Regions from separate parts of the Paenibacillus sp. FSL R7-0163 genome, predicted to be linked through region 2. Evidence: predicted binding sites of a transcription regulator. Region 2 holds the regulator's gene; each other region holds the start of a gene.
What was found. Region 2 encodes Rex, which represses fermentation and respiration genes when NADH is low (regulators of the CRP and FNR family bind a similar motif). Its sites were predicted from a motif close to TTGTGAAATATTTCACAA; they were not measured.
Positions count from the first base shown of each region.

Region 1: a site for Rex is predicted at 4,826-4,843, ahead of NST45_RS28790 (formate/nitrite transporter family protein). Genes of this name have one in related genera too.
Region 3: a site for Rex is predicted at 4,740-4,757, ahead of NST45_RS07760 (polymer-forming cytoskeletal protein). Genes of this name have one in related genera too.

Region 1 covers NZ_CP150224.1:6,553,417-6,563,479, reverse strand. The annotation lists gene NST45_RS28815 (glutamine--tRNA ligase/YqeY domain fusion protein) at 1-121, opposite strand, end outside; gene NST45_RS28810 (GNAT family protein) at 352-900, shown strand; gene NST45_RS28805 (MOSC domain-containing protein) at 990-1,634, opposite strand; gene NST45_RS28800 (GNAT family N-acetyltransferase) at 1,615-2,145, opposite strand; gene NST45_RS28795 (MFS transporter) at 2,214-3,434, opposite strand; gene NST45_RS28790 (formate/nitrite transporter family protein) at 3,895-4,722, opposite strand; gene NST45_RS28785 (FAD-dependent oxidoreductase) at 5,970-7,334, opposite strand; gene NST45_RS28780 (formate--tetrahydrofolate ligase) at 7,671-9,305, opposite strand; gene NST45_RS28775 (glutathione peroxidase) at 9,555-10,031, opposite strand.
Region 2 covers NZ_CP150224.1:1,586,382-1,596,444, forward strand. The annotation lists gene dinG (ATP-dependent DNA helicase DinG) at 1-1,647, shown strand, start outside; gene NST45_RS07005 (redox-sensing transcriptional repressor Rex) at 1,778-2,431, shown strand; gene NST45_RS07010 (amidohydrolase) at 2,418-3,719, shown strand; gene NST45_RS07015 (DUF5590 domain-containing protein) at 3,892-4,410, shown strand; gene NST45_RS07020 (hypothetical protein) at 4,821-5,363, shown strand; gene NST45_RS07025 (AAA family ATPase) at 5,356-6,858, shown strand; gene NST45_RS07030 (3-hydroxyacyl-CoA dehydrogenase NAD-binding domain-containing protein) at 6,992-7,864, shown strand; gene NST45_RS07035 (acetate kinase) at 7,861-9,069, shown strand; gene asnS (asparagine--tRNA ligase) at 9,091-10,063, shown strand, end outside.
Region 3 covers NZ_CP150224.1:1,760,316-1,770,378, reverse strand. The annotation lists gene NST45_RS07785 (LacI family DNA-binding transcriptional regulator) at 1-785, opposite strand, end outside; gene NST45_RS07780 (DinB family protein) at 933-1,400, opposite strand; gene NST45_RS07775 (LysR family transcriptional regulator) at 1,461-2,363, opposite strand; gene NST45_RS07770 (histidine phosphatase family protein) at 2,522-3,139, shown strand; gene NST45_RS07765 (hypothetical protein) at 3,203-3,448, opposite strand; gene NST45_RS07760 (polymer-forming cytoskeletal protein) at 4,130-4,681, opposite strand; gene NST45_RS07755 (peptide ABC transporter substrate-binding protein) at 4,866-6,455, opposite strand; gene NST45_RS07750 (LacI family DNA-binding transcriptional regulator) at 6,657-7,568, shown strand; gene NST45_RS07745 (MFS transporter) at 7,617-8,882, shown strand; gene NST45_RS07740 (hypothetical protein) at 8,906-9,433, opposite strand; gene NST45_RS07735 (phosphotransferase) at 9,676-10,063, opposite strand, start outside.

The sequences.
Region 1 (10,063 bases), 1.9 Mb from region 2:
TATGTAAGTAACCGTTCGGCTCCGGCGGAAAGCGTGTGACAACTTCTTTTACTTTACCCGTACGGAGGTCTTCGGTAATAACATTTTTAATAAAATTGGAGGGGGTAGTACGGTTCTCCACAGCTATCAACCTTTCGTTCTGTAGTGTTACACTACTTCTTGTATAAACATGTTTCCTACTAATATACCCGTTAACTGTAGATTGTTCAATAAAAGGGGGCACATGGCCTGGATCAATTTTTAGCATCTTTAGACCTTTTGACTTCTCTGCGGGCGATAGAGTAGCATGATAATCATAAGAAAAAATCCATAATCATACATAAGGCCTTGTGCCGAAAAGGAGGCAACCGCTTGTTTAATTATGTCATCGACGAAGAGCTTATCTTAAAGCCACTCATGCCTGAGCATGCTAGGCACATATTCGCGTTAGTGGAGCGCTCGCGGGAACGACTTAGGCAATGGCTTCCTTGGGTTGATGCCGTTACGGAACAGGATCACACCCTTAATTTCATTAAAAATGCTATAAAACAAGGCACCGACAATGGCGCCTTCACTGCTGGACTTTGGGTCCGCGGCGAGCTCGCCGGTGTCATTGGGTATCACCAGATTGACTGGCATAACCGTTCCGTAGGGATTGGTTATTGGCTTGGTGATGGCTATGAAGGCAAAGGTTATATGACCAGCGCCTGCCGAGTTCTAGTAGACTACGCACTGCTGGAAATGGAGCTGCAGCGGGTAGAAATTCGCTGCGCGACCGCCAACGTAACTAGCCGGGCAATTCCTGAACGGCTTGGTTTTGTGCTCGAAGGTGTGATCAGACAGGCAGAAAAGCTGCCCGATGGCTACGTGAATCACGCCGTATATGGTTTATTGCGTAGTGAGTGGCAGCTGCTCGGCTAAGTTACGTAAGCAAAGTTAAACAAACACACAAGCAGAAATAAACCTGGCTGGCATACGCCCCCAGGTTTATTTTATTGAGCAGACCAAGATTAGATCTCTGGCATACCCAGCTGTTTTCGAAACTTGTTCCGTACTACGGCTGAGAGGGCTTCCAGCTCCACAAGCTCTGCCAGAGCAGCTTCCTCTTGCAGCCCAACCTGCATTAAATGCAGTACATGCGCCACGGAAGCATTGCTGTCTCCGTTTTCTTTTTTGACAATTGCATCGCCGGTTGAAATCATTCCTTCACGAAGTACACGCAAGTAAAATCCGCTATACCTTGTATCCAGAACTTGAGCCGGAAGATCTGCGGGTCCATGCTTTTGTGAGATTTTGAAGCAAGGATATCTTGGCTGGCTAACCTGAAGCAAAGTGGTGCCTATTTCATATACATCGCCAATACACACCTCTGTCTCCAGCAGACCCGTTGTGGTGATATTTTCTCCGAAAGCCGAGTACTCCAGTTTCTTTCCCAGCTGCTGTTCCCAATAAGGATAGTGCTCAATGGGATAGGCGCACACCGCCTTGTCAGGACCTCCATGATGTTTAAGATCTGCCTGACCATCTCCAACAAATCCATTGGTATGCAGCCGAACCGATCCTTCTACAGGCGTTTTATAAATTCCGGTCTCCAAAGGTTTTCCCCGATAATCCACCGTCACCGGCCGACCGACATTAAGCGAGACGATCTCCATATCCATTTCCTCCTGTCAGCATACAGCTCATAAATATCTCATCCACATAACGGCCGCCAAGATAAAACTCCTCCCGCAGACGTCCCTCTTCCACAAAACCGCATTTCCGGTAAAAAGAAATCGCTGATTCATTACAGGATAATACACGCAGGCGAAGCTTACGAATAGCATGCGCCGCAGCATGTTCCTTAATGGCTTCCATGAGCTGCCGGCCGATGCCTAAACGTTGATAGTTCGGATGAACAGCAATATTAACCTCGCACACATGCCGGTTGCTCTCCATTCTACTAGGGCAGCCAAACCCGACATATCCGCATAGCTTGTCATCTTGCAGCGCTACGAGCTGAGAGCCCGGAGGAGCATTCAGCAAGAAATCCTCTTGTGAGCGCCACAACATAGGTCCCGGGCTAGTGTCCTCTGTCCAAATCAGATGGTCCAGATCAATCAGTTCTCGCACGTCTTTAATCTCTGATGGTCTAATAGTTAACCTTGCCTTGTTGATTTGTTTCATAAGATGTACACCCCTTGCCTTGCACCTCTATAGAATTCACAGCAGATGTTGGAATCCACTGTGTATAGTTATCTTACGGACCGCTCTAACGAATGGCCTTTACGATTGACTAAAGAATGGATGACGAAAAATCCTACAGACAGCAGCGCCATCGCACAGGCCAGCCAGGCTGTTGGTGCCAAACCACCGCTATCATACAGTCTGCCCATGAAGTAAGGGCCAATGACTCTCCCGACTGCACCAATCCCTCCGCTTAGTCCCAAATAAAATGGTGCGCTGCGCCCCGCATGATCCGAGATAAAGGATGGCATCGCTGGAGAAATCAGCATTTCTCCCAGTGTAGCAAGCACCATTCCGAGCACTAAGCCAGGATAATTAGGCATCCACAAAAGAAACGCATAGCCACCCAAATAAAACAGGGCACTTGCAGTCATTTGCGCCGTTGAGGTAGACGCGAACCAGCGCTTAATCATTGTTACCAATGGCTGAGCTGCAAAAATCAAAATACCGTTCAGTGTCCAGAGAAAACCATAAGTTTTCTTAGGCCAGCCCTCTGAAATAATGAACGGAGATACCCCTGTATTCCAGATAGAGTTACCGAGAAGCAGGAACAAAGAACCGATCCCCATATAAAGATAAATACGAGTATGCCCCATTAGCTTCCACGTGGATTGTTTCTCTGGTTCATTCTTCTGATGCCCCATTACCTCATGCGCAGGTTCTCCACCGATTTTCTTCAGATATATAAAAAAGAAACCCGCAAATACCGCCGAAGTTACACCATTCATTACAAAGCTTAGCATATAGGAAATATCGGCCAAAAAACCACTTAATGCCGTACCCAGTGCTACACCAATATTATTGGCGACATAAATAACATTAAACAGCTCACCACGCTGCTTCGTGAAACGAAAGCCGATAAATGCCTGAATGGCAGGTAATGATAAGGAATTAAATAATCCTACCAGTCCCATTGCAACCATAAATAACGTCCAGTTGTTACTAGCTGCCGGCAAGGTGAACAGTGCCAAAGCATTCATGGCGAGCGCTCCGACAATCAGCCGGTTAACGCCTACCTTATGATAGAGTGAGCCCCCGAGTAGTTGACCCACGATCCCACCAACCGATTGAATAAGAATCACCAGTCCAGCATCTGACATGCTGCGTCCAAGCTCATCAAATACATACATCGTAACGAGCGGCCACATCAGCGCACTACCTGTTGCATTAATTAGGCTGGCAATTAGAAATATTTTCACTTCTTTTGGATATGCCTGTAAAAACTTCATAAGTAGTGTACATCCCCTGTTATATATGTGTCATTAATTCATCCAGTATTATCCCAAAACAGGGTTATGAGCAAGCATACACATTGACGTTTTATCGCGATAAAGTACGCATGAAATCTAGAGAATAAAACGCACATATCGCATGAATTATCCCGTCTCCCTTGGGGTTCACGTCCGCAGCCCTTCCTAGCTCTAATATCTATTCTTATTTTAAAGCCGTGGCTGTCGTCCGTAAAGCAAACTAAACAAGAAGAAACTGATTCGCTTTTAGAAAGACGGGGTAATAGAGCCTAGAAACACTCCCCCTTCAAAATTCGCCGTGATCCGATTTCGTTCCCCCGAGCGCGGATATATCACGGCGGATTTTTTTGTGTCTACATAACAAAAAGCACCCCTAAAACATTAACGCCACCAATAAGGCAGACCTTGAATGTTCTATGGAGTGCTCTATAAGACGAGCTTAAGCGTGTTTTTTGACACTGCTGCCGGACATGCTATCTACGGATTGAATAGCCGTAGGTGCTTTACGCAAGTATGCCATCCAATAGGCAGCTGCGACAAATATTGCTCCACCCGTTAGATTGCCGAGCCAGACGGGAACAAAGTTAGTGAAGTATTGCCCCCATGAATAGTAACCTTCAAAAATAGCTGCTGGAATTAGGAACATGTTAGCTACAACGTGCTGGAATCCGATCGCAACAAAGGCCATCGTTGGGAACCAAATACCAAGGATTTTGCCGCTGAAGTTATCTGCTCCATAGGAGAGCCACACTGCCAGCGCAACGAGCCAGTTACAGCCGATACCCGAAACAAATGCCGGAAAGAATTCTGCATCGATTTTATGACCAGCCATATCCACCAATTTCTCTAAATACACACCCTCTGAAGTTAAACCCACCACATGACCGAAGAAATAAGCTACAAATAATGCCCCTGCCAGATTACTAATCGTAATGAGCAAAAGATTCTTCACAACTTCCCAAAAAGAAATCTTCTTAGCCATAAAAGCGAGCGGCACGGCCATCATATTCCCTGTCAGCAGTTCTCCACCCGCAAGGAGTACCATGATCAGCCCAACGGGGAAGACTGCTGCCCCGATAAAGTTAGCAATGGAACCCCATTCCTGTGGTGCGCCAGCAATGACGCGAATATCCAATAAAAACCCGAGCGCAATAAACGCTCCTCCCAAAAAGCCCAGAATAAGTACGGTACTTAGCGGATTATGAGCTTTTTTTATGCCGTTCTCTACAGTTACTTCGGCAATTTGCTGCGGTTTGCTATAAGCCATGGTTCCTATCTCCTTCATCTATTTACTTCAAATTTGTTCCTTTATGACCATTGTAGCGTGTCGTAAAACACATTAACGTGATAATTATCACTTTGAGAAAACTAAGTGAAAGTTTTCACTGACATGTCAAATTTACTGCGACCTGTGCACAAATAGAAGTTTATGTATGACCGACTAAGCCAGCATATCTTGTTTCGTTGGATTACATTTGAGCGTACGCAGCAGCTATCGGACACAGTTGTCCTTATATGCAGCTATATCTCACTGTAGCTATACCTCGCTATCGGACATCGGACTCAGTTGACCCTATTCGTAGCATTTGAGCACATTTGGCTCGCTATCGGACCCCATAGTCGCTATTGCCACCAAAAACACAATAGTTGCACCTCATTTTATGTAATAGCTGCATTGGAGTCCGAAATCACACTCAAAAAGCGATTAATTGCTAAATAGCGGCTTCTGAGTCCGAAAGCTTCTGCGGTGGGCGTTGACTCAGCACGATCGGACTCAGATGACCCTAACCGTAGCTTCTGAACACATTTGGCTTACTATCGGACATCGGACTCAGATGACCCTATTGGTAGCATTTGAGCACATTTGGCTCGCTATCGAACCCCATAGTCGCTATTGCCACCAAAAACACACTAGCTGTACCTCATTCTATGTAATAGCTGCATTGGAGTCCGAAATCACGCTTAATAGGCGATTAATTACCAAATAGCGGCTTCTGGGTCCGATAGCTTCTGCGGTGGGCGTTGACTCAGCACGATCGGACTCAGATGACCTTATTCGTAACTTTCGAGCACATTTGACTTGCCATCGGACCCCATAGTCGCTATTGCCACCAAAAACACACTAGTTGTACCTCATTTTATGCAATAGCTGCATTGGAGTCCGAAATCATACTCAAACAGCGATTATTTGCTATATAGCGGCTTCTGAGTCTGAAAACTTCTAAGGAGGGCGGTGATTCAGCACGATCGGACTCAGATGACCTTATACGTAACTTTTGAGCACATTTGGCTTGCTATCGGACATCGGACTCAAATGACCTTAACTGTAACTTTCGAGCACATTTGGCTCGCTACCATCGCCGAAGCCATTGGATTCTACCTACCTATGCAGCTAATCATTCTGCACCTAACAAAAAAAGCAGCAACCCTCCCGTTACAGGAGAATCGCTGCTTTTCTAGCTTTATAAGGTTATCTTTTTCGTCGATAAATCACTCAGAAACAATCGTTTCTTTTTAAAATGTTACAGCCTCTTTGCTTGGTACTGTTGTCGGCAGCGCTTGAAGACCCACTGTATTCAGGAAGTTCCAAGGTTTGTTGTAATGCGGTTGGAAGAAGAAATCGATAAAGGCTAGTTGGTCGATTGTCATTTGATTTTGAATACATACAGACACTGTGTTGATCGATTGCGTCAGATCCATCTTGGACATAATTTGAGCCCCGAGAATACGGCGTGTGGCGCGATCAAACACTACTTTTAACTGAACCTGCTCAAAGGTGGGCATAAATTCTGGACGGTAGTTATCAATAATCATGGCGGTTTCCACGTCCATTCCTTCAGCCTTAGCTCCTTCTTCAGTAAGCCCTGTTGCAGCGATATTATCTTCATAAATCTTAATGCCCGAAGTCCCTTGTGTACCCATATAAGGAATGGTCTCTGTTACCAAGTTGCGTGCAACTAAGGTTCCCATCCGCACAGCATTGGTTGCCAGTGGGATATAGGCGTGTTTGCCTGTAGGGTTGTAGTGAATCGCACAGCTGTCGCCCGCGGCATATACATCTGGGCAGCTAGTCTGCATATAGTTATTGACCACAATGGCACCATTAGGCAGCATATCGACTTGACCTTTTAAGAGTTCAGTATTAGGACGGAAACCAATGCAGAGAATGACCAGATCTGTTTCATGCTCTCCTTTGCTTGTAATGACCTTTGTTACCTTACCATCTTTGCCCGTAAAAGAGCTGACCTTCTCATTCAGTGCCAATTTAATCCCATGATCCTGAAAAGATTGTTCGATCGGTGCAGTAAATTCTTGATCCAGATATTTACTCAGAATGCGATCTTCACCATCAATTAGCGTAACTTGCTTCCCATTCATTTGAAAAGCTTCCACCAGTTCAACGCCGATATATCCAGCGCCGACGACGGTGATTTTATTCGCTTGTTTAGCTTTTTCTATAATAGTGTTGGAATGATCATAGTTCTTGGAAAGTAAAATCCCCTCGAGTTCAAATCCTTCAAGCTTCGGCACAATCGGCCATGAACCTGTAGTCATAATCAGCTTATCGTAGGTGTCAGCGAACTCGTGGCCTGTCTCCAGATTGCGTACACGCAATGTTTTGGACTTCGTATCCACTGCAGTTACTTCATGACGCATATTGGTCTTTACGCCAAGCTCTGCAAGCTTTTCTGGTGAAGAATAGAATAGCCCCTCTGGGTCTTTAACCACTCCACCTACATACAAGGCAATTCCACAGGATAAGAAGGAAATATTATCATTACGCTCATATACAGTAATCTCGGCATCCGGGTAAAGCTGAGCAGTATTCACAATTGCGGCGGTTCCGGCATGGGTACATCCAATGACAGCTACTTTCATTATTTCTTCCTCCTTCAAATGGACAATCGGGTTATATATTTGACTTGCATGACCGATCAATGATGGAATCTGATCAACAATGGGTTAGTTGTGATTTATTTCACTTTATAAATTGATTATATTGTGATATTTATCACATTACAAGTCTTTTCCGCCTATATCCTCAAATTGTTCACAATTTTAAGTTTTTTCCGCCACTGCTGCCGAATGCGACGACCTCATTAGCTTTGCCACGTGAGGGGTACATTATGATCCGCATTTGCAGGAATCCAAAGGAAGCATAAAAAAGGCTTCCCCTCTAATACCAGTAAGGAGAAGCCTTTTATTAAAACACTTTTACACCAGACCGTGAATCTCTCCGTCCTCGTCCATCCATAGTCCCTCAGCAGCTGGCTTAGCTGGCAGACCTGGCATCGTAACGATATTGCCTGTAATAACTACCGCAAAGCCTGCACCAAGCGAAAGAGTAATATCTCGGACACCAATCGTAAAACCTTCCGGTGCTCCGAGGAGTCTAGGCTGGTCGGAGAAGGAATAAGGCGTCTTCGCCAAACATACTTGAAGATCATTTAGCCCAAGCCGCTCAATAACCGCCAGACTACGCTTAGCCGCCGGAGAAAAGTTCACTTCTGCCCCGCGGTAAATCTCACGGACAATTTTGTTGATTTTGGATGAAATGTCGAGATCTTTCTCATACAAAGGAGCAAAGTGGCTCGTGCCACTATTATTCAAGAGCTTGTTCAGCTCAGAAGCCAGCTCCTGTCCACCTGCACTACCTTCCGCCCATACTTTTGAGATTGCAGCCGGCACGTTTAAATTGCGGCAGGCCTCCAGTACATCGTTAATCTCGCCCTCACTGTCCCCTTCAAAATGATTAATGGCAACTAAAACAGGGACTCCAAATTTACCGAGATTCTCTACATGGCGTTCTAAATTCACCAATCCCGCGCGCAGCGCCGTCCGATTCTCGGTTAGAAGCTCACCTTTAGGCACACCACCGTTATATTTCAAGGACTTAACAGTTACGACAAGAACAGCAGCAGAAGGGGTTAACCCGGCCTGTTGGCATTTGATATCCATGAATTTCTCTGCACCAAGATCCGCTCCGAAGCCTGCTTCGGTGACCACAACATCCCCTAGCTTAAGGGCATAACGAGTGCCAATAACACTGCTGCAGCCATGAGCGATATTCGCAAACGGACCCCCGTGCACAATAACAGGCGTACCTTCCAGAGTCTGTACCAAGTTTGGCTTAACTGCTTCCTTAAGCAGCGCTGTCATCGCTTCAACGGCCCCGATTCGCTCGGCTGTCACCGGTTGTCCCTCTTGGTCATAACCAATTAGAATACGGTTCAAACGCTTCTTGAGATCAATGAGGCTATCGCATAGGCATAACACAGCCATAATCTCAGAAGCCGTTGTAATCTGAAAGCCACTTTCCCGTACGGCTCCGTTTCCGTCTCCGAGCCCAGTCACAATACTGCGCAGGCTGCGGTCATTCATATCCATGACACGTTTCCAAACGATACGCTGCGGATCCAGTCCCAGCTCATTGCCTTGGAAGATATGATTATCAATCATTGCGGACAATAAATTATGTGCAGAAGTTACCGCATGAATGTCACCGGTAAAGTGCAAATTAATCTCATCAGCCGGAACAATCTGCGACTTCCCGCCGCCTGTTGCGCCGCCCTTCATCCCTAAGCAAGGCCCGAGCGACGGCTCACGTAAAGCAGCCACAGTCTTCACACCTGCTGCATTCATTGCCTGCGCCAACCCGATGGTTGTTAAGGTCTTACCCTCGCCAGCAGGGGTGGGATTCACCGCAGTGACCAGAACCAGCTTGCCATCTGGCTTGTTTTTCATTTCCTCCCATAAGGATGGCGAGAGTTTGCTTTTATATTTGCCGTATAGTTCCAGATGCTGCTCGTCGATCCCTGCTTGTGCTGCTACCTCTGTAATTAACTTCATGCTTGTATAAAACCCTCCTGCCGTTATTATCCTGCTGTACTCCACTTTTTTATGCATGTTCGCACAGTTGCTATATTCTCTTCAAAGGATACATGGTCTTTTTAAAGCGTCAAGTATAATTTATCACAATAAAAATTCAAGGCAATCTCCATTAATCCTTTTAAAAAAAGAAAATCCCCGCGAGCATCGGTCGAAACCGAGTCGAAGGGATACTTGGAAGATCACTCTGCAACTAACCCCATAAAGGGTCTACAGGAGTGACTCAATATGTTGTTTCATCGTTTCCGGCGATTCTTTGGGCTCCACACGAGCCACTACATTGCCGCTGCGATCAATAAGAAATTTCGTGAAATTCCAGCTAATGTCGCTGCTGTCTCCAGCACCAGGCTGCTGCTCCTTCAAATAATTGAAAAGCGGGCTGGCATCCGGTCCATTAACATCAACTTTGGCGAAGACAGGAAAGGTAACTCCATAATTAATCTGACAAAATTCCTCAGCCTCTTCACTCGTACCTGGCTCCTGACCCGCAAACTGGTTGCAGGGGAATCCTAATACTACAAGTCCTTGATCGCTATACTGTTCGTATAGCTTCTGAAGGTCTCCATACTGTGGTGTAAGTCCGCACTTACTAGCCGTATTAGCAATCAGCAGCACCTTACCTTCATACTCCGCAAACGGCACTTCTTTACCCGAAGGTGTAACGCCGGCAAAATTGTAGATCGACATCTTTATTCCCCTTCCTTCCTTGTACTTGGACT
Region 2 (10,063 bases):
TGGGAGACGGTGGCAAGCGATACCGATTCCTGTCTGGGACGTTCCTGTCCTTGGTTCCGCAAATGCTATTATCATAGGGCCAAGCATGAAGCTGGGATTGCTGACGTGGTCATTACGAACCACTCCAAGCTATTCGCAGATGTTAAAGCTGGGCACCAGCTGCTTCCAGCTTACGAGCATCTTGTAATTGATGAAGCACATCATTTAGAAGATGTGGCTGGTAAACATCTTGGCATGCATATGAAGCATTTCACTGTGGCACACACGTTATCGCGACTGTATAAAGATAGCCGAAACGGACAGCTTCCTGCTCTGCGCCAGATCTTACAGTCGTCAGGCAGTGAAGAGGCTTCAGAATGGAGCGGAGTCATCGATCGGATCTACCCGGATCTGCTTACTGTCAAAGAAACCTGGGATGCACTCAGCGACAAGCTGTTCAGCCTTTTGCCGGAACGCAGTGATGCAGCAGCAGGGGAAGCGGGACAACTGGTTATGCGTTTGCTTCCCGCCCGTAAGCCGAAGGATTGGGATGAATTAGTTGCGCTTGAGAACACTATGAATCTGACGTTAAGCGACATCATCCGTAAGGGTGATAAAATGCTTAATGAGATGCGTGACCAGGAAAGCCAATCCTCAGCAGACAGTCTTGTTACTGATATTAGCGGTTTATTTAAGGATTTGGCTTCCATACGTGAGCAAGTAAGATTCTTTATGGGGCTGAATGACGATAATGTAGTATATTGGCTGGAGGCAAATGGAAATTACCGCAGCAAATCACTGCAGATGTATGCCGTCCCTGTGGATGTTAGCAGCCAGCTTAAAGAGTTGTTCTTCGATAAGAAAAAAAGCATCGTGCTTACCTCGGCGACGCTGTCTGTAGATAAATCTTTTCAGTTTATGATTGATAATCTCGGACTTAACGAAGCTGCGGAAGAGGGACGTCTAATGACTTCACTCCTTCCTTCTCCCTTTAAGTATCGCGAGCAGGCGCTGCTAGTTATACCGCGTGATTTTCCTAGTGTGAAGGGCAGTGTGGGCGATGCTCGATTTGTCGATACACTCGTACAGTCGTTAGCAGAAGCTGCCAAAACAACACGTGGGCGGATGCTGGTTCTGTTTACTTCTTATAAAATGCTGCGTCAGGTATATGATCCGCTTAAAGAGGCTTTGGCCTCACAAGAGATTACGGTGCTTGGTCAAGGCGTGGAAGGTGGCAGCCGGAGCAAGCTGATCCGCCGCTTTCAGGACAGTGCAGCATCCGTTCTGCTGGGGACGAGCAGCTTCTGGGAAGGTGTAGATATTCCAGGTGAAGCACTGACTTGCCTGGCCATCGTGAGACTTCCGTTTCAACCGCCGAATCACCCGTTGGCGGAAGCGAAGTCGGAGTTATTGCAGGCTCAGAAGAAGAATCCGTTCATGAAATTGTCTGTTCCTCAAGCGGTTATTCGCTTTAAGCAGGGATTCGGAAGACTGGTTCGCACGGCGCAGGATCGCGGAATAGTTATTGTTTATGATACAAGGGTTATTGAATCTCATTACGGGAAGTATTTCCTTTATTCATTGCCTGGTCCCAAAATGGAGCATATGCTGACTGATCAAATGGTCCCCCGCATAGCGGAATGGCTAGAGGATGGCGGCGCTTCTTAAAATGCTCGTCTTCAGTTTAGCTCCTCCTTATCCTTAAGGGCGGTAAGTTACAGTACCGCCCTTAATAAGGAGAGGTATACGTTTGAATATGGATTTTCACAAGAACATTACTATTTTTAGGAGGAAAAATATGAAATCGGATAAAATATCAGAAGCCGTTGTTCGCAGACTACCTGTGTATTTGCGTTTTTTGAATGATCTCCAGAATCGCGAAATATTAACAGTTTCCTCTCAGGAACTTGGACAAAAGCTGGATCTTAATCCCGCACAGATTCGTAAGGATTTAGCGTATTTTGGTGACTTCGGCAGAAAAGGTATCGGCTATGATGTAACGTATCTTATTGAGAAAATCCGTCATATTCTGAAGCTGGATCAACAGCTTAATGTAGCTTTAGTAGGGGCAGGTAATCTCGGACATGCCTTGTCTAATTACAATGCATATCTTAAAGATACAATGAAAATCACCGCTATATTTGATTCGTACGCTCCTAAGGTTGGACGTAAGATCAACTCCCTTACTGTGCAACCAATGGATGAACTAGGCAGCACGATTCGTGAGCAAGGTATTCGCATTGCCATTATTACCGTACCTGATTCAGAAGCTCAAAATGTAGCAGATATTCTCATTTCTTCTGGGATTGAAGCGATTTTGAACTTTGCCCCTGTGATTCTGAAGACACCACCGAATATCCGGGTGCATGCAGCTGATTTTACAACTGATCTGCAAAGTCTTGCTTATTACTTGCGGGATGGAAAGGAAGAAAGCGAACATGAACAGCAATAAAACGATAATTAAGGGCGGGTATTTTCTGACTCCGGGAACGGATGAGCCGGTTCTGAGTGGATATATGACTATTGAAGATGATTTAATCACTTACATAGGAAAAGAAGAGCCTCAGATGGAAGCTGGAGTGCAAGTGGTTGATGGCAGTCGTCTGCTGTTCATGCCTGGACTTGTAAACACACATGGTCATGCGGCGATGTCTTTGCTGCGTGGATATGGAGATGATTTAGCGCTACAAGTGTGGCTTCAGGAGAAAATGTGGCCGATGGAGGAAAAGTTCACCGGTGATGATGTATACTGGGGAACCTCCTTATCTGTATTGGAAATGCTGAAGGGTGGAACTACGACCTTCCTCGATATGTATGATCATATGGACCGAGTAGCTGAGGTAGCTGAGTTATCAGGTATCCGTTCCGTATTGATGCGTGGTGTGATCGGGTTATGTCCAGAGGATGTACAGAATCACAAGCTTGCGGAAGCGATTTCTTTTGCCCGTAACTGGCATGGAAAGGCGGACGGTAGAATTACTACTATGATCTCGCCGCACGCCCCTTATACTTGCCCTCCGGACTTCCTGGTTAAGTTCGTGCAGGCAGCGCATGATCTGGATTTACCGATGCATACGCATATGTCCGAAACGAAACGTGAAGTGGAACAAAATGTGGCGGATTACGGGTTGCGTCCTGTAGCTCACTTAGAGAAGCTTGGAATGTTCACACGTCCCTCGATAGTTGCACATGGTGTTCATTTAAATGATGAAGAGATTGAGATCTTGGCTCGCCATAATGTGGGTGTCTCTCATAATCCGGGCAGTAATTTGAAGCTGGCTAGCGGAGTGGCTCGGGTTACTGATCTTCTAAAAGCTGGTGTGAAGGTGTCTCTTGGCACGGATGGCGCGGCAAGCAACAATAACTTGGATATGTTTGAAGAGATGCGGCTTGCAGCTCTCATTCATAAGGGTGTCAGCGGTGATCCAACGGCTGTTCCAGCTCCAGAAGCTCTACGTATGGCTACAGAATATGGCGCCCAGTCCATCTTTTTAAATAATGTAGGTAGACTTGCTGTTGGGATGAAAGCTGATTTCATTGCAATTGATATAGATCAGCCGCATTTGCTGCCACACACAGATCTGTTGTCTCATGCAGTTTACTCTGCTAGCGCTAAGGATGTTGAGCATGTGTGGGTGAATGGTAAACAGGTCATCAAGCATGGACAATGCTTAACCCTGGATGAGGAAGCTATCCGGCGTAAAGCGCAAGAAGCCTTCGAAGGTTTATTGAAGCGTTAAGTCTGGATAATAACGAATAAATAATAGGCTGCGACTTTTTGCTTTTAGCAAAAGTTGCGGCCTTTTGTACATTTTAAAGGCTGGGAAAGCTAGAAAATTATGAAATTTTGGATAAACACGCGGGTGTGTTATATAATCAAAAAAGATATATTACTAGAAAGGGAGCTGTACCTTGAAGAAAAGGAAAAAATGGATCCTCCTGGGGTCAGTTCTGATTCTGCTCCTGGGGTTTGGACTTATCCAGTTCTATGCCTATATTATGAAAGATCAATGGAACGAGCGGGATATCGCCAAGGATGTTGCCAAAACCAGAGCGGGTCTAACAGAGGTAACCAAAGCACAAAAATCGGTTTGGGATGAAAATGCAGTGTACTGGGTTTTAACAGGAAAAAATGAAGCCGGGACTGCTCTTATGGTCTGGGTCCGCTTTACGGTAGATGGAAAATATGCTGAAGGCGACGACGCAGTGTTTGCTGAGGAACTAAGTAAAGGAACCTCAGAAGCCCAAATACGCGGCATTATCAAAGCTGATCTTCCGGACATAACGATTGAACGCTTGCTGCCGGGAGTATATAACGGAGAGTATGCTTGGCAGCTTTTTTATAAACAGAGCGGTCGGTATTATTATCAATTTTATCGGTTTTCGGATGGGTCCCGAATGGGTGAAGGTTACAGTTTACCTAAAAGTTAAGCCGAACATAAGGAAATTAAGGGTGGCAATGTAAACAAGCGAACTTATTATAAGTTCGCTTGTTTACATTTATTTGATGTACAAAAGTGATATACTAAGTGATATACTGAATGGGTGGTTATCACCGAATATTCTCTTAAATTCACATACAAAAATAGGCCGATTGATTAAAAATCAAGGCCGATTTTGTCGAAAACGAGGAATATATTTGGTATTGATGGAAATATTTAAAAAATTAAATTTTAAATATATTCACATTTATTTTGAAATTAGTATATACACCTGTGATATACTACTACTTGTAATTAGAACAGCAATAAGAGACTTCAGTCTCTCTGATGAGCTCTCAAGTAGCTATAAATTATTATACTGAGCTTTATATTTTGTCATCTTTGAGAGGAGGACGTTTCTTGAAATTACGTCTTGTACCTGTGCTGATAACGTCTCTACTGTCGGCTACTCTATTGTTTGGTGGCTTCTTTTTGTATCGTCAGTTTGCAATGCAGGAACCACTTCAGAAGATTGTATCTCAATATGAGGGCGTCAATGATTCTCATATCAGTATTAACCGCAATGAGGTCACTTTGAAACTTGATCTCCAGCCAGGCACGAAATTACGTGAACTGGTTCAGTACGTCTCTAAAGAAGGAAAATCGATGATTGATGGACGTACACTGAAACTTGATGTAGAACAGAACTCCAGTGAACTGCTGGATGAATACTGGGATAAAGCGATGTTCTCTGTAGCTGAAGCCATGGAGAGCCGTAAATATACACTTATACCCACAGAACTTGATGGACTCAAAGCGCAATATCCGCAATATAAAAATGTGATAGCCTCAACAGAAATTGACGACAATAATGTCTATGTAAGCTTGAGTAATGGAAAAGAAAGCAAATTTATTATTTTGCCGCGCAAACCTGCGACATTGGGGGTATGGAATAATGCCTAAATACCTTAAAGAAATTCTAATCGGATTTGTTCCTGTCTTGTTTATTTTTATGGCTTTTCTAGGCATTAATATATTCCCGATCGTTATTGCTGCTGGGATGCTCACGGCTTTACTTATCATTGCTCATTTAAGAGGCGGACTTGCGGTGAATGCAGGTGCCGGGAAGAAACGCAAGAAGGATGGACCTTCAAAGCTTACTTTTGAAGAAATTGGCGGGCAAGACAATGCAAAGCAGGAGCTTCGTGAAGCGTTGGATTTTCTGATCCGGCATGAGGAAATCAGCAAATTCGGGATTCGGCCTTTGAAAGGGATTCTGCTTACAGGCCCTCCAGGAACAGGTAAGACCCTTATGGCTAGAGCAGCAGCACATTATACGAACTCTGTATTTGTGGCAGCATCAGGCAGTGAGTTTGTAGAAATGTACGTAGGTGTCGGTGCCGGCCGTATCCGCGATTTGTTTAAGGATGCCCGTACCCGCGCCCTTAAGGAAAACAAGCAAAGCGCTATTATTTTCATAGATGAAATTGACGTAATTGGCGGTAAGCGTGAAGGCGGACAGCAGCGAGAATATGATCAGACCTTGAATCAGCTGTTGACCGAGATGGACGGGATCTATAACAACGAAACGCCGCGCATTCTGCTGGTAGCAGCCACTAACCGTAAAGAAATGCTTGATTCAGCATTGCTGCGTCCTGGCCGGTTTGACCGTCATATTCAAGTGGACATGCCTGATAAAAAAGGCCGCAAATCGATTCTCGAATTGCATGCCAAAAATAAGCCGCTTCATGCAAATGTGAACCTCGACAAAATTTCCGAAGAAGCCTATGGTTTTTCCGGTGCTCAGCTCGAAAGTGTTATGAATGAGGCAGCAATTTATATGATGCGTGAGGAATTGACAGAGGTTGAGCAGCGGCATCTGTCGATGGCGATTGACAAGGTTATGATGGGGGAAAAAACGGACAGAGAAACTAACCACGAAGAGAAAAAACGGGTGGCAATCCACGAATTGGGACATGCCATTATGGCAGAGCTGCTTCGTCCGGGAAGTGTTAGTCAGGTTACGCTGACTCCGCGGGGGCAAGCCCTTGGTTATGTACGTCACAATCCTCAGCAAGAGCAGTATTTGTACACCAAAGATTATCTCGAAGATCAGATTATGATCGCACTTGGTGGAGCGGCTGCAGAAGAAATGTATTATGGCGGACGAAGCACTGGTTCGCGTGGCGATTTTGATCAAGCCCTGAATATTGTCGAAACCATGATGAAATCCGGATTAACTTCGTTGGGTATCGCCAAGCTGGAAATGGTTACCACTGAAGAGCTTATGAAGGAAAACAGTAAAATATTGGATGAATTGATGGTGCGTACTCACGACCACCTTGAAAAGCAACGAAATGTATTTGATTACTCCCTTGACATTTTAATGAAGGAAGAAGTGCTCTCTGGAGAGCAATTTCGATGTCAATTTCGTGACAGCGTGCGTTTACCAGCATAAATATTTATGCTGGTTATTTTTTTTTACTTTTCAGGCATGCTAAGATATCATTATATGTCGGGCTTTATAAATTTTTGCGACAGACAAGGTACAATACAAAAGTATAGATACCTGAAAGGATGGAGACTTTTTTATGAATTTCAAGAAAATTGGTGTCATCGGCGGTGGCACAATGGGACAAGGGATTGCCGAAATGCTGGCAGCCAAGGGCCTGGATGTATTGCTGGTGGAGAAAACCCCTGAGAAACTGGACTACTCCTACGAAATGATCGAGACAAGTCTAGATAAGCAACTGGAGAAATGGGCGATCACTCAAGCTGAGAAGAAGCTGATTCTTAGCCGCATTCAAAAAGTGACACATTTCGCAGAGCTGAGCTCTTGTGACATGGTTATCGAAACAATCGTTGAGGATTTAGAAGAAAAGAAAAAAATATTAAATCAACTGGATCAAGTATGTCCAAACCACATTATTCTTGCCAGCAATACGTCAACACTTAGCTTGACTGAACTTGCAAGTTCTACAATGTATCCGGAACGCGTGATCGGAATGCATTTCATATACCCTGTAGCTAAAGTGGATCTTGTTGAAATTGTACGCGGTCTGAAAACTTCAGATGCTACTTTTGAAGATACAAAATCCTTTGTTGATGAAATTGTTGAGAAAAAAGGTGTAATGATTTATGAATCCCCAGGATTTGTAACATCACGCCTCATTTGCTTGTTTATCAATGAAGCTATGCACGTGCTGCAAGAAGGCGTTGCCTCCGCACAGGATATTGACGATGCTATGCGTATTGGTTATCAATTCCAATATGGACCGCTTGAAATGGCTGACAGATTCGGTCTGGATTCGGTTCTTGCTGCACTTGAAAATATGTTCCGTGAATATGGTGAGCTGAAATATCGTCCTTCCACGATCCTTAAGAAGATGGTGCGTGCAGGACAATTGGGTATGAAATCAGGCGAAGGCTTCTTCCAGTACGACAAGGATGGTGACCGTATATGAATATTCTAGTAATTAACTCCGGTAGTTCTTCTTTAAAATATCAATTGTACAATATGGCTGATGAATCCGTTTTGGCTAAAGGTTTGGTGGAACGTATCGGGATGGATTCCTCCATTCTGAACCATAAACCTACTGGTAAAGCTGAAGTAACAGAAGTAAGTGAAATTTTGGAGCATAACACAGCGATTCGTAAAGTTCTAGCTTGCCTAACGGATAAAGAGCATGGCGTTATTGAATCCATTAAAGAAATCAATGCTGTGGGTCACCGTGTAGTACATGGTGGTGAATTCTTCAAAGCTTCCGCACTCGTGGACGCTGATGCCAAGACTAAAATTCGTCAATTGTTTGACCTTGCACCACTGCATAACCCAGCAGCAATGATGGGGATTACGGCTTCTGAAGTAAATATGCCGGGTGTACCGCAGGTTGTTGTATTCGATACTGCATTCCACCAAACAATGCCTGAAAAAGCTTATATGTACGCGATTCCTAGAGTACTGTACAATAAATATAAAGTTCGTCGGTATGGCGCACACGGTACATCACACGACTTCGTAAGCAAAGCTGCTGCGGAGTACTTGGAGCGTCCGTTGGAAGATCTGAAGATCATTACTTGTCATATCGGTAACGGAGGTAGTGTAACTGCTGTTCAAGATGGAGTGTCTGTGGATACTTCCATGGGTATGACTCCTCTGGAAGGTTTGATGATGGGTACTCGCAGTGGTGATCTTGATCCAGCAATTGTTCCTTACGTGATGAACAAGGAAGAATTGTCCGTAGGCGAAGTTAACTCCATGTTGAACAAACATAGTGGACTCCTAGCAATTTCGGGCGTAAGCAGTGATATGCGTGATATTATTGAGGGTATGGAAAAAGGTGAGCCTAATTCCACGCTAGCTTTTGAAATGTATGAGTACCGCTTGCGCAAGTATATCGGTTCTTATGCGGCTGCTATGAACGGTGTAGATGCTATCGTATTCACTGCTGGTGTTGGTGAAAATGCTTCATTGCTACGTGAGAAACTGCTAAATAACCTTACGTTCCTGGGTATTGAGTTGGATGTTGAAGCTAACAAAGTTCGCTCCGGCGACCCGCGTCGTATCTCTACGGTAGATTCCAAAGTGCAGGTGCTTGTAGTTCCGACTAACGAAGAACTTGTCATCGCACGTGATACAAACCGTATTGTGCAAGGAATTAACGGCTAAATTAGAGGAGAGATTGAAGGCATGGCTAACAAGAGTGTAATCAAGAACGTGAATGAACATGTTGGAGAAAGTGTTGTTATCGGTTGTTGGGTAAACAACAAGCGCTCCAGTGGTAAAATTCAGTTCCTGCAGCTTCGCGATGGTACAGGTTATATTCAGGGAGTTGTAGTGAAATCAGAAGTGCCTGAAGAGGTATGGGACGCAGCTAAGAGCCTCACGCAGGAAAGCTCATTGTATGTGACTGGTATTATTCGTGAGGAGCCTCGCAGTCAATCCGGTTTTGAAATGACTGTTACCGGAATTGAAGTTCTGCACCTTACAGAGAATTATCCAATTACTCCGAAAGAGCATGGCGTTGATTTCTTGATGGATCACCGTCACCTCTGGCTCCGTGCCTCGAAGCAGCGGGCTGTTCTGGTTATTCGTGCGGAGATTATCCGGGCAATCCAACAGTTCTTCAACGAGAGCGGATTTACAAAGGTGGATCCTCCGATTCTGACGCCAACGTCAGCAGAGGGAACTACTAACTTGTTCCACACGAAATACTTCGATGAGGATGCTTACCTGACCCAAAGCGGACAGTTATACATGGAAGCTGCAGCTATGGCACTGGGCCGTGTATATTCCTTTGGACCAACCTTCCGTGCGGAGAAATCTAAGACTCGTCGCCACTTGATCGAGTTCTGGATGATCGAGCCGGAAATGGCCTTCACAGATCATGAAGAAAGCTTGAAGGTTCAGGAAGAGTTTATTAGCTTCGTAGTGCAATCCGTATTGAAGAATTGCCGTGCGGAGTTGGAAGCGGTAGGCCGCGATATTTCCAAGCTGGAGAATATCAAAGCACCATTCCCACGCATTACTTATGACGATGCGATCAAGTTCTTGAATGATAAAGGCTTTGAAGATATTGCTTGGGGTGATGATTTCGGTGCACCTCATGAAACAGCAATCGCTGAAGCATACGATAAACCTGTATTTATTACTCATTATCCTG
Region 3 (10,063 bases), 170 kb from region 2:
ATTTGCAGATCCTGCGGCACTCTTTTACCTAAACGATGTGCTTCATGAATGACTGCCGTCGCGACAATATCATTACTGGCAATTACGCCATCTGTATCTATATATTTAGCAAATAACTCCACAGCCCATTGTTCTGCTACTGTATGGGAGAAGGATGAAGTTTGGATCACATTATAGCTGATTCCCATTTCATTAAGTACTTCAATCGCCCCAAGAAATCGATCTTGTGCAGGTTTGATATGCGCCGGTCCTTGTATTACTGTGATTTTTTTGCTTCCCCGTGCGATAATCTCTTGTGCTGCAAGACGTCCGCCCTTTTTGCCATCTGCGTATACGGAAGGGCTATCGTTAGAAGTACGGTCCAGAAATACGACCGGAATTTTCAAGTTAGAATAAACGTCGCTCTCAGGGAAGTTGGTTGACGATATCATGCCAATGACATTATTTTGGATAAAGGTTTGAATATAATCCATCTCTTTGTCCTCGTTCTCATCACTATTGCCAAAGATGATCCGATAACCTTGCTCCTGCATCCGATCCTCTATCCCCCGCGCTAACTGCGGGAAGAACGGGTTAGTAATATCAGGCAAGAGCAGCCCGATTAATTTAGATTTCCGCTTGTACAATGATCTTGCAACCTCATTAGGGGTATAATTCATTTCTTTGATCGCTGCCTCAACCTTTTTGCGAGTATCGATATTCACATATCCAGATTCATTTATAACCCGTGAGACTGTTGCTACCGAAACTCCAGCTATTTTTGCGACATCTTTGATCGTCATCATTCTTTAATTCATCCCCCAATGTGTAACCGGTTACATGTATTACATAAATTAGATTATCACATAACCTTTTCATTTACAAATCTTTTTTTTGATCATAAAGCTAACAAAAGATACCAATTATATATCGATATCTTTTGTTATTTGAATTTATTTATCTGCAAAGCGATTTAATAATTTTATTGTATTGAAGTGCATACCTTCATGGTAAAGTGTGAAATTTATGAATTCACCGATTGAATTTAAGGTTAATCCACTTCCTGTTGTAAGAGGGGTTACTTGCTCACTTAAGCGATTGTGAAAAGCTTCCTGGATCCGTTTGGGTTGCTCCGTAAGCATCTCAAGTAAAACTTCAAGCGTTGGCGGTTCCTCATTCCACTCGGCTGGTTTAGTCCCTTTCGCAAATAAGCGTTCAAAGCTTGCCGGCAATTGTATAAGCTCCCTAGCAGAATGAAAGGCAAACTTCTCTTGCACCAAATAAATATGTCCCAAGTTCCAGCGGATATTGTTATTAAAACCTTCTGGAATACTATCTAAAATTCCCTCAGATAGTCCCTCGACAGCACGCACAGTAACACTACGCACAAACTTAATTTGTTTGAATATAATTTGATCCATTATAACCCCTCCTAACTTTTATCCATAGTTTACCATAAGCTTATCTTTAATTTCCTAATATTATTTTAAACTTAATTGTTTCATAACGAACGTAATAAACGACTGCATATAACTTTCTTGAAGTTCCTTCTTTCTGTAGCCCATCCATATCGAATGCTTGGAGACTACATTTTCTACTGCTACATTAGCTAATGTTCCCTGATCAAGATAAGGTTTCGCCAACAAAGCAGATACATAACTAATTCCATAACCGGCAATCACAGCTTGAATAACTTCATTCACTCCATTAAATTGAAGCCCAATCGTTGGCTGCTGTACACTTCTTTCTTCACACAACCGGACAAGCCGCTCTCTGGCTGCACTGCCCTCTTCTCTCATAATAAATGCTTCAGACATCACTTCTTCAAAGCTTACCTGCTGATTGGCATAAGGGTGCTGGGAAGAAACCACGAATACATACTCGTCCCTATATAACTCCCGATGTTCGAACACTCCTGTATTATGCGTAGGAAACTCCATATCACTGTAAATCGCTACGTCTGCTTCAAAATTATTTAATTTTTTCATAACACCATGAGAATTAGTAGTAGTGATCTGAATGTTAACTTCCGGAAAAGATTGTTTGAATAATGACGCCCACCGGGGAATGAGGATGCTTGTTGCCAAATAATTACCTGCAATCCGCAGATTCCCCTCAGGAAATTTGTGATAGTCTTCAATGATTTGCTGGACTTGATCACCCATGGCAAAAAACTTCTCAAGAGGTTCGATTAACCTTTTTCCTAAAGGGGTGAGCACCATCCTCTTTCCTTTAATTTCAAATAACAAAATATGATTCTCCCGTTCAAACTTACGGATTTGCGCTGATATAGCGGGTTGACTGATATGCAAACGTTCAGAGGCTTTGGTCACACTACCTGTGATCGCAACGTAATAAAACAATTTTAATACATGATAGTTCATCGTGATCTCTTCCTCACTTCATAAAATAATATCTGTATTCGCCGCTTATCCTCAGTCATTTTACTATAACTATACATTATGGATGTTAACTATTATATATTGTTTATTTATATTTATTTCTTTTATACTTACAACTATTCATAAGGGAGGTTTTGTTAATGACAAAGACAGTATTATACTTAACCCGCCACGGGCAAACAGAATGGAATTTACAAAAACGAATGCAAGGGCATCAAAATTCTGCGCTTACAGCCTTGGGCGAACAGCAGGCCGAATGGTTAAGGGATCGTTTGCAAGTAGAAAACTTAGGCGCAATTTATTCTAGTACTAGTCCAAGAGCATTGCATACTGCGCAGATTTTACGGGGAAAGCGGAGTTTACCTATTCAACAGCAAGTTTCTTTAATGGAAATAAACATGGGGAGCTGGGAAGGAATGAATACGGATCAGATACAACTAGAATCCCCTTTACAATATTCCCATTTTTTCACCAGACCCGATCTATATATTCCTCTAACCTCAGGTGAGACTTATAAGCAGCTTGAAGGAAGAGTAGTGCCGACAATGGAGCGCATCATAAACGATAACGTAGGGCTAGAGGTGCTCATCGTCACCCATCGGATGACTTTAAAAGTCATTATGGCTTATTTTCTTAATAAATCATTGCAGGAAATAGGGGAGTTACCGGATATTCTCTCTACTGCATTATGTAAAGTAACCCTAACTGATAACAATACAACCATCGATCTGTATGGAGATACTTCACATTATCAATGACTATGTATTAAAAAAATAAAAAGGTAACTCCGATTAACGGGGCTACCTTTTTAGCGTTCAACATTAAATATCCACACTTTTGATTATAAAACTGCGTACCTTCATCCATTTGCCTGAAATGAATTCATCAATCGTTTTCGTCTTTGGTCTAACGCAAAAACGGTGTTTTGCCCCTTTATCAAAGCCCACAGCTTCAAAAATTAGGCTGTCCCCTATTTGCTCCTTGAAGAACACCTGCTTTAATCCCAACCTATTTAACATTTCAAGCTTTACGCTCTCAATATATGTGCGCGAATACTCCTTAGACATATGTGTTCCTCCTAGTAGTGATAGTAATATTATAAGTCAATAGGAAGAAAATCAACAATAGTTCATATATTCATCATCCACAAAAAAACAACCAGGCAGCAATTCTCCGTTATTGGAGGTTCGCTGACTGGTGTTTTGGGTCTGTTGTGATTTGCTTGATAGGTTATGAGCTAAGCTTAATCATTCGTAGCTTTCGGATAACCACTCCGTTGTAGCGCACTATCTTGATATATCTGTAAGATAACTGCAATCTATACACTTATTCGATATCCACAAGGGCTAATTCTAACTTTAAGTGTATTCTATACAATTAAAAACTAGAGAAATAGCCTATAGAGTATTAAATCAGGAAAATAGATGTACAAAATACAGCTATTTGCATTGGCCGGGCGTTTTGAGCATTTTAGTTGTACAAAATACAGTTAAAACCATCTACTGTACACTTCAATGTTTCATACTCCATTACTTCATACTCCATTACTTCATACTCCAATAATTCACTGCTTCAATACTCCATTACTTGTTACTTCGAAGCCGTTGGCTCTCATATGGTAACTAGATGGGGTGTAGTCCATTATGAGTCAGCCCATTCATACTGATTCCTTTTTCCTGAACCTATCCGGATAATTCTATCTATATAGTTAGTCCTTCTACTTCTACCTAATCGAAATCATCACTAACTTATTTAACTTCAGTTGCCCCAGTCACTTTACCTTCAATCCCTGCAGTTGCTTTCACATCTTCGTTTGCGAAGTAAAGATTTCCATCAATAGTCGAAGTTTCATGCAGATTAAATCCGTTCGCATCTACATAAACATCACCTTTAATGGTTCCGCCTTGAACTCGTAAATTTTCACTTTGTACAGTTAACTTAGGTACAGTGAGTGTGTAATTGGCAGTAACTTTGTGATCAGCGTCTTGGGCATAAAGAGCAATCTTACGGTAGATGTCGCCGTCTGCGGCCCCTTTATCATGGAATTCGCCTTCAACAACAACATCTTGGGCAATGGTCACATCATTTAGAATGGCAATAATCCAGTTTCCATCTTTACTTACAGCCTTGGTAAACGCATCTGCTTGATTTACGATTGAAGCTGTAGTAACTGCATCCGTTTGCTCTGTAGCTGGAGCCGTAGTAGCCGCCAAATTAGTCGCATTATTATTATTCGCACCACAACCAGACAAGACTGCAACCGAGACGCCTGCTACTAACATCATTTTAAATAACTTCATTTTAAATCCCCCTTGTTTTTGATTATAAATTAATTATATATTAAAATTTTTAATAAATAGGTGAAAATTTTCACAATATTGTGTCGTTATCTGAAGCGGTTTCACAAAGGTGATTAATTCCATACAAAAAGGACACTCCCAATAACTGCGGAAGTATCCTCATAGTCTTTATTACTATAATTTTTTAGATTAAATACCCTCTTGAAAAAGATATGGAACCATCATACTCTACACTTACTTTTTTAATGTTAGGTTTATGCAAAACATCAGCATAAAAATAATACAGCGGAAGGATGACCATTTGGTCAATGAGCATTTTTTCAGCTTTTGCATAAAGCTTGTTTCGTTCGCTAGTGTCTAATGTAAGCCTAGCTTGTTTAATATAACTATCATAAAGTGCACTGCTCCAGCCCGAATCATTATCGCTGCTCCAAGATGTGAAATAATCTAAAAAAGTCGATGGATCGTTATAGTCGGCTGCCCAAGCCGCTTTTGCCATTGTATAATTCAGCTTAAGACGATTATCAAGCAGATCTTCCCAGGGTTGAACCTCAAAGCCTACTGTAATGCCCAGATTTTTGTTCCAGCTGTTAATAACGGCTTCTGCAATTTCTTCATGCCCTTCATTTATAATAATCGAAAAACTAGGAAGCTGAGTTAAGCCCTCTTCCTTCAAACCTTCCTGAAGTAATTTCTTAGCCTGTATTACATCCTCTTTGAAATACCGTGTATCAATAATCTCTGATCTAAAATTCAACTTGGAACCACGAATACTCCGAGGAATAAAACCGTAAGCAGGTGTACCATAGCCGATAGATTCTCGGTTAGCTGCCATGGCTAATGCTTTACGTATCTTCAGATTTTTGAAAGGTGCTTTGCTTAGATTATACTGATAATAATATGTAGAAGCATACGGCAAAGCATATAACTCCTGAGGGAATACAGAATTTAAAGAAGCCTTATCTATCAGCTCATCTTTTGCCCCTACCCAGTCAACTTCATTGTTTAAGTAGGCCATAGTTGGCGAAGGTGTTCCAGCTTTAGGCCGAAGTAGATGCACCTCTGAGAAACGAATTTCTTGCGCCGCATAATAGTTTGGATTTTTAATTAGATGAATCGAATTTTCATCCCACTGTTGCAGTTTAAAAGGGCCATTAGTAACCATAGTTTTAATATTGTACGCCCAATTCTTATCTGCTTTCGCGACTTGCGCATTAATTGGCATGTAAATACTTTCCGCGAGAAGCTGCGGGAAATGTGAAGTTTTTTCATTCAAAGTCACTTGGAGTGTATCGTTATTTAACGCTTTCACACCCACTTTCGAAGACTCCTTTAGCTTCCCTTTATGATAATTCTCTGCGTTAGCAATTATGAACATTTTGAATGCATAGCTATTCATAGACTGAGGTGCAAGCGCTTGTTTCCATGCATACTCAAAATCTGAAGCCTTAACCTGCTGCTGATTACTCCATTTTGCGCTCGGCCGCAAGGAGAACGTGTATGTTTTCCCATCCTTGGAGACTGTCCACGACTTGGCTATCCCGGGAACCGCCTCTCCCGCATCATTCAAACGCACCAATCCCTCAAATATCCCTTTAATGACCGTAGTCGTACTACTATCTGTGGAAGAGGCAGGATCTAGATCTACAGGAATATAATCAAAACCAATACGCAACACCTGTTTAGCCTGTACAGCAGATGCAGTGTTCCCTTCACTTACATTTAAACCTATTAGTAATACTAAAACAAAGAGAACATGGAGCAATTTTTTCATCGACACTCCCCCTATTTCTATTATTTTTATTAACTAGAATAACATGGAATCTATTGATTCCGATAGATTAATTTCACCGCAATTCTTCCATTTCTAGAACCTAGCAGGGTCATCTAACTGCACACTCACTTCCCATTGACGCTTTGGGATCAGAATGTTAATCTTTAGAAAATATCACAAGGATAAGGGAGCTATTTACTGGTGAAAAAGACAACCATGAAGGACATCGCACTTCGTGCCAATGTCTCCGTCGCAACAGTGAGCTATGTTCTGAATCGTGTCGGCAACCAAACCATTCCTGAGAAAACGCGCCAGCAGATTCTTCAGCTTGCCGAGGAACTACACTACATACCCAATCTGGCGGCACGTTCACTTGCGAATCAGAAAACAGGATTGGTAGGTGTGCTCGTTAACACCTCAGCCCATACCCCACACTGGAAGCTCCATGCCCAGTTCTCATTTATACATGCCTTGGAACAACGGTTAACAAATGCTGGTTACCATACGCTGCTATATTCACTTGATGTTGACCAGCCTTCTTTGGATATTATCGTAGAAAGAAAGCTGGAGGCTGTATTTCTGATCGATGTGCGCGAGGAAGCCTTTTATTCGATCTCCAAGCATTTTGTAGAAGGAATTCCTTTGATTCTGATCGACAGCATGATTGAAGATAAACTCTTTAAGCAGGTCCTTTTCAACTATCGAGCAGCTCTGCAAAAGGTAAAACCACAGGACCTTTCACAGGTATGTTTAATTATGGAGAGCTTCAATAACTCTTTCCTCACCCGTTTTATTCAGGACAGTATTCCATTACCTGAAGAAGCGATATTCACCGTTGTCAATTTGGAGAAATTAAATACATTCTTACAGGAGGGGGGCTATAAAGAGGCCATTGTCATTAATGAGTTTATTGGAAGTTACGTTGAAAAAAACGGGAGGTTCGAACAACTCTCTGTTCTTTGTACCTGCAATTGTCCGGAAATATTAGGCGATGACGTTCATAAATTCATTTTCACAGGGGATAAAGCGGCTACTGCATTTGAACTAATGGACAAATTATTGCATCATTCTGACTACTCCGCACAAGAAAATAATTGTTATTTTGTAGAATAATTTTTTTGGCTATTCACTTAAGCGTTTAAGTTGAAGGGAGCATAACTTATGTCTGGTCCTTTATTAGTGAAACAAGTTCCCCCTGCTGTTCAAGCTCATCCCTCTCTTTGGGGAAATCGGAGATTCCTGCTGCTACTCAGTTCGTACTCCATTTCCTTATTCGGTAACACTTTTCATAGTATTGCTTTAAGTTTATGGGTACTGCAAACGACCGGCAGCGCCAAAATGATTGCCATCATCACGATAATCAATTTAGTGCTCAGTTCTTTACTTGGATCGATAGGGGGAACTTTTGCGGATAGGGTCAATCGTCGAACCCTCATGCTGATCACCGATCTGATAAGTTGCGGACTCGTAGTGACACTTGCTTTAGCCATTTCCCTGCCCTCTACATCGTTCATTATAGTCGCTATACTGACGGGTCTTACGACCGTTTCAGCTTTATTCCAGTCCCCGGCATACCAAGCTTCTATCACTACTGTTGTTGGTAAAGAACATCTACAAAAAGCGGTAGGATTGTTGAACTTGTCTGAAAACATCTGCCGGACTATTGGTTATTCAGCCGGTGGTATTTTCGTAGCGAGTTTTGGAGCAGCCGACGCTATTTTATTTGATGGAGCTACATTTTTCCTCTCCTTTCTGCTCGTTTTAGCAGTTCGCTCCCTTCCTTTGCCAACTCAATTAAATAACGCACCCAAGAAAGAACGGAAATTCACACAGGATCTGGTTGATGGAATTCGCTATATTTGGAGGTATCCTTTCGCACGCGCCGTTATGATTATGCTTCCTACCTTAACCTTATTTTTTGTCCCCTCCCTGATGTTGACGCAGGTTATGGCCGTCAAAGCGTGGGATTCCACTCCCTTTCAGTTTGGACTTATTGAAGCCTGTATTCCACTTGGTTATATGATCGGGTCCGGACTGATCTTGCTGCTTGGCTCCAAATTGAAAAACAGAGGTTTCCTTATTATGACTGGACTGCTATGTCTCGGTCCCCTGTACCTCCTGTTATCATTCGTCACTTCCGCTGCGATTGCCATTCCTATCATTCTTGTGATTGGCTTCATGTTCTCATTCTCCACGTTGCTGATTAATACAATCCTTAGGCTGGAAGTTTCAGAAGACATCCAGGGTAGGGTGTTCGGTGTATTAGGTTCTATCATTAGTGTAGCCCCATCCATTGGTCTTACTGCTGTCTCGTTCTTGTCTGATCTCTTCAGCCCTGGTCCTGTCATGGGTTCAATCGGAGTCTTACTGCTGCTGTTTGCCTTATCAACTATCACTAAATTAAAGGTAATTCGAAACTACAAGTAATTTCAGAATGTACCCTGTGTTCTTTATCGCCTTCTTTTTCTAATAACGCGTCTAAGATAAAGCTCAAACAGTAATAGAACAACCAGAAAAATCAATAACAGGAGACCCGCTATTCCAGTTAGAAACGGAAATAGGAGTGGGAAGAAAATACTAGGATAGGCCTTAGTAACATCTGAATAATACCCCATACCCATAAGGGAGGTACCGGAGAACTCGATTAGCTTGACACCTAAATGATTGATGCTTCTTTGCGCATAGCTGAGAACCTCTTCGTCTACTTCTCCGTTTTGTGCAATCGTGATGATTTTCCATTTTCTTGTTTCCATGGGTTGACTATCATCGGTCAGTCTTTGGACTATACTTACTTGTTCCTCACCAGTCTTTCGGTCCTTTACTGTGAGAATATCTATCCACGAAAAATATCTGCTGCCTCTGTCCCGATTGGATAGCCATATTTCATCAGGGGTGGAGATTTTTTGATCATTTAATAAGAACTGAACTTTGACAATATCACCAGGCGGGGCCTTCTCCTCTTCATCCCATGGAGTCATATCTGCTTTCCTGCCTGTTTTCACGTATATAGTTGAACAATGGGTTAAAAGAAATCGCCAGCAAAAATAGCGAGACGCCAGATATAACTATAAACTTCTTCATAAGTCCTCCTTTTTAACTTACAGTCAGTTTAAACTTTTGGCGTGAACCCCCATCCGGTCCATCGGGAACATATTCCTGCAAAGGACTAAATCCTAATTTCCGATAAAACTCCCTGGCAGGTTGGCCTGCTAAATGATCCTCACCAAAGGTAGTGACGGTTATCTAAATCTCCCAACCATAATAAACATTGTGGAATAAAATCTGCATAGTTCTGTAATGCATTAATCGTACGGATTACCTCACAAGTACCCAGCTCCCGTTCTGCGTCATCCGAGCTCTCCAGTCCTAGCGAACGTCTGATATTGTAAGCTAACCATTCTAATTTTCCCAAAAAGCCATAGTTGAGCACAACCTGCCAATCCGCATAAATCTCTCCGCCATGCTCCAGATAGCTGTTAATCAAATTTGAGAATGCCTTTTTGCTTAAATCTCCCGATTCAGAACCTGACCAATATAAAGCTACATCTATCAGCTCTACTGTCGGATGAATAGGTCCTGCTGCTTCCCAATCGATTATTATCGGAACT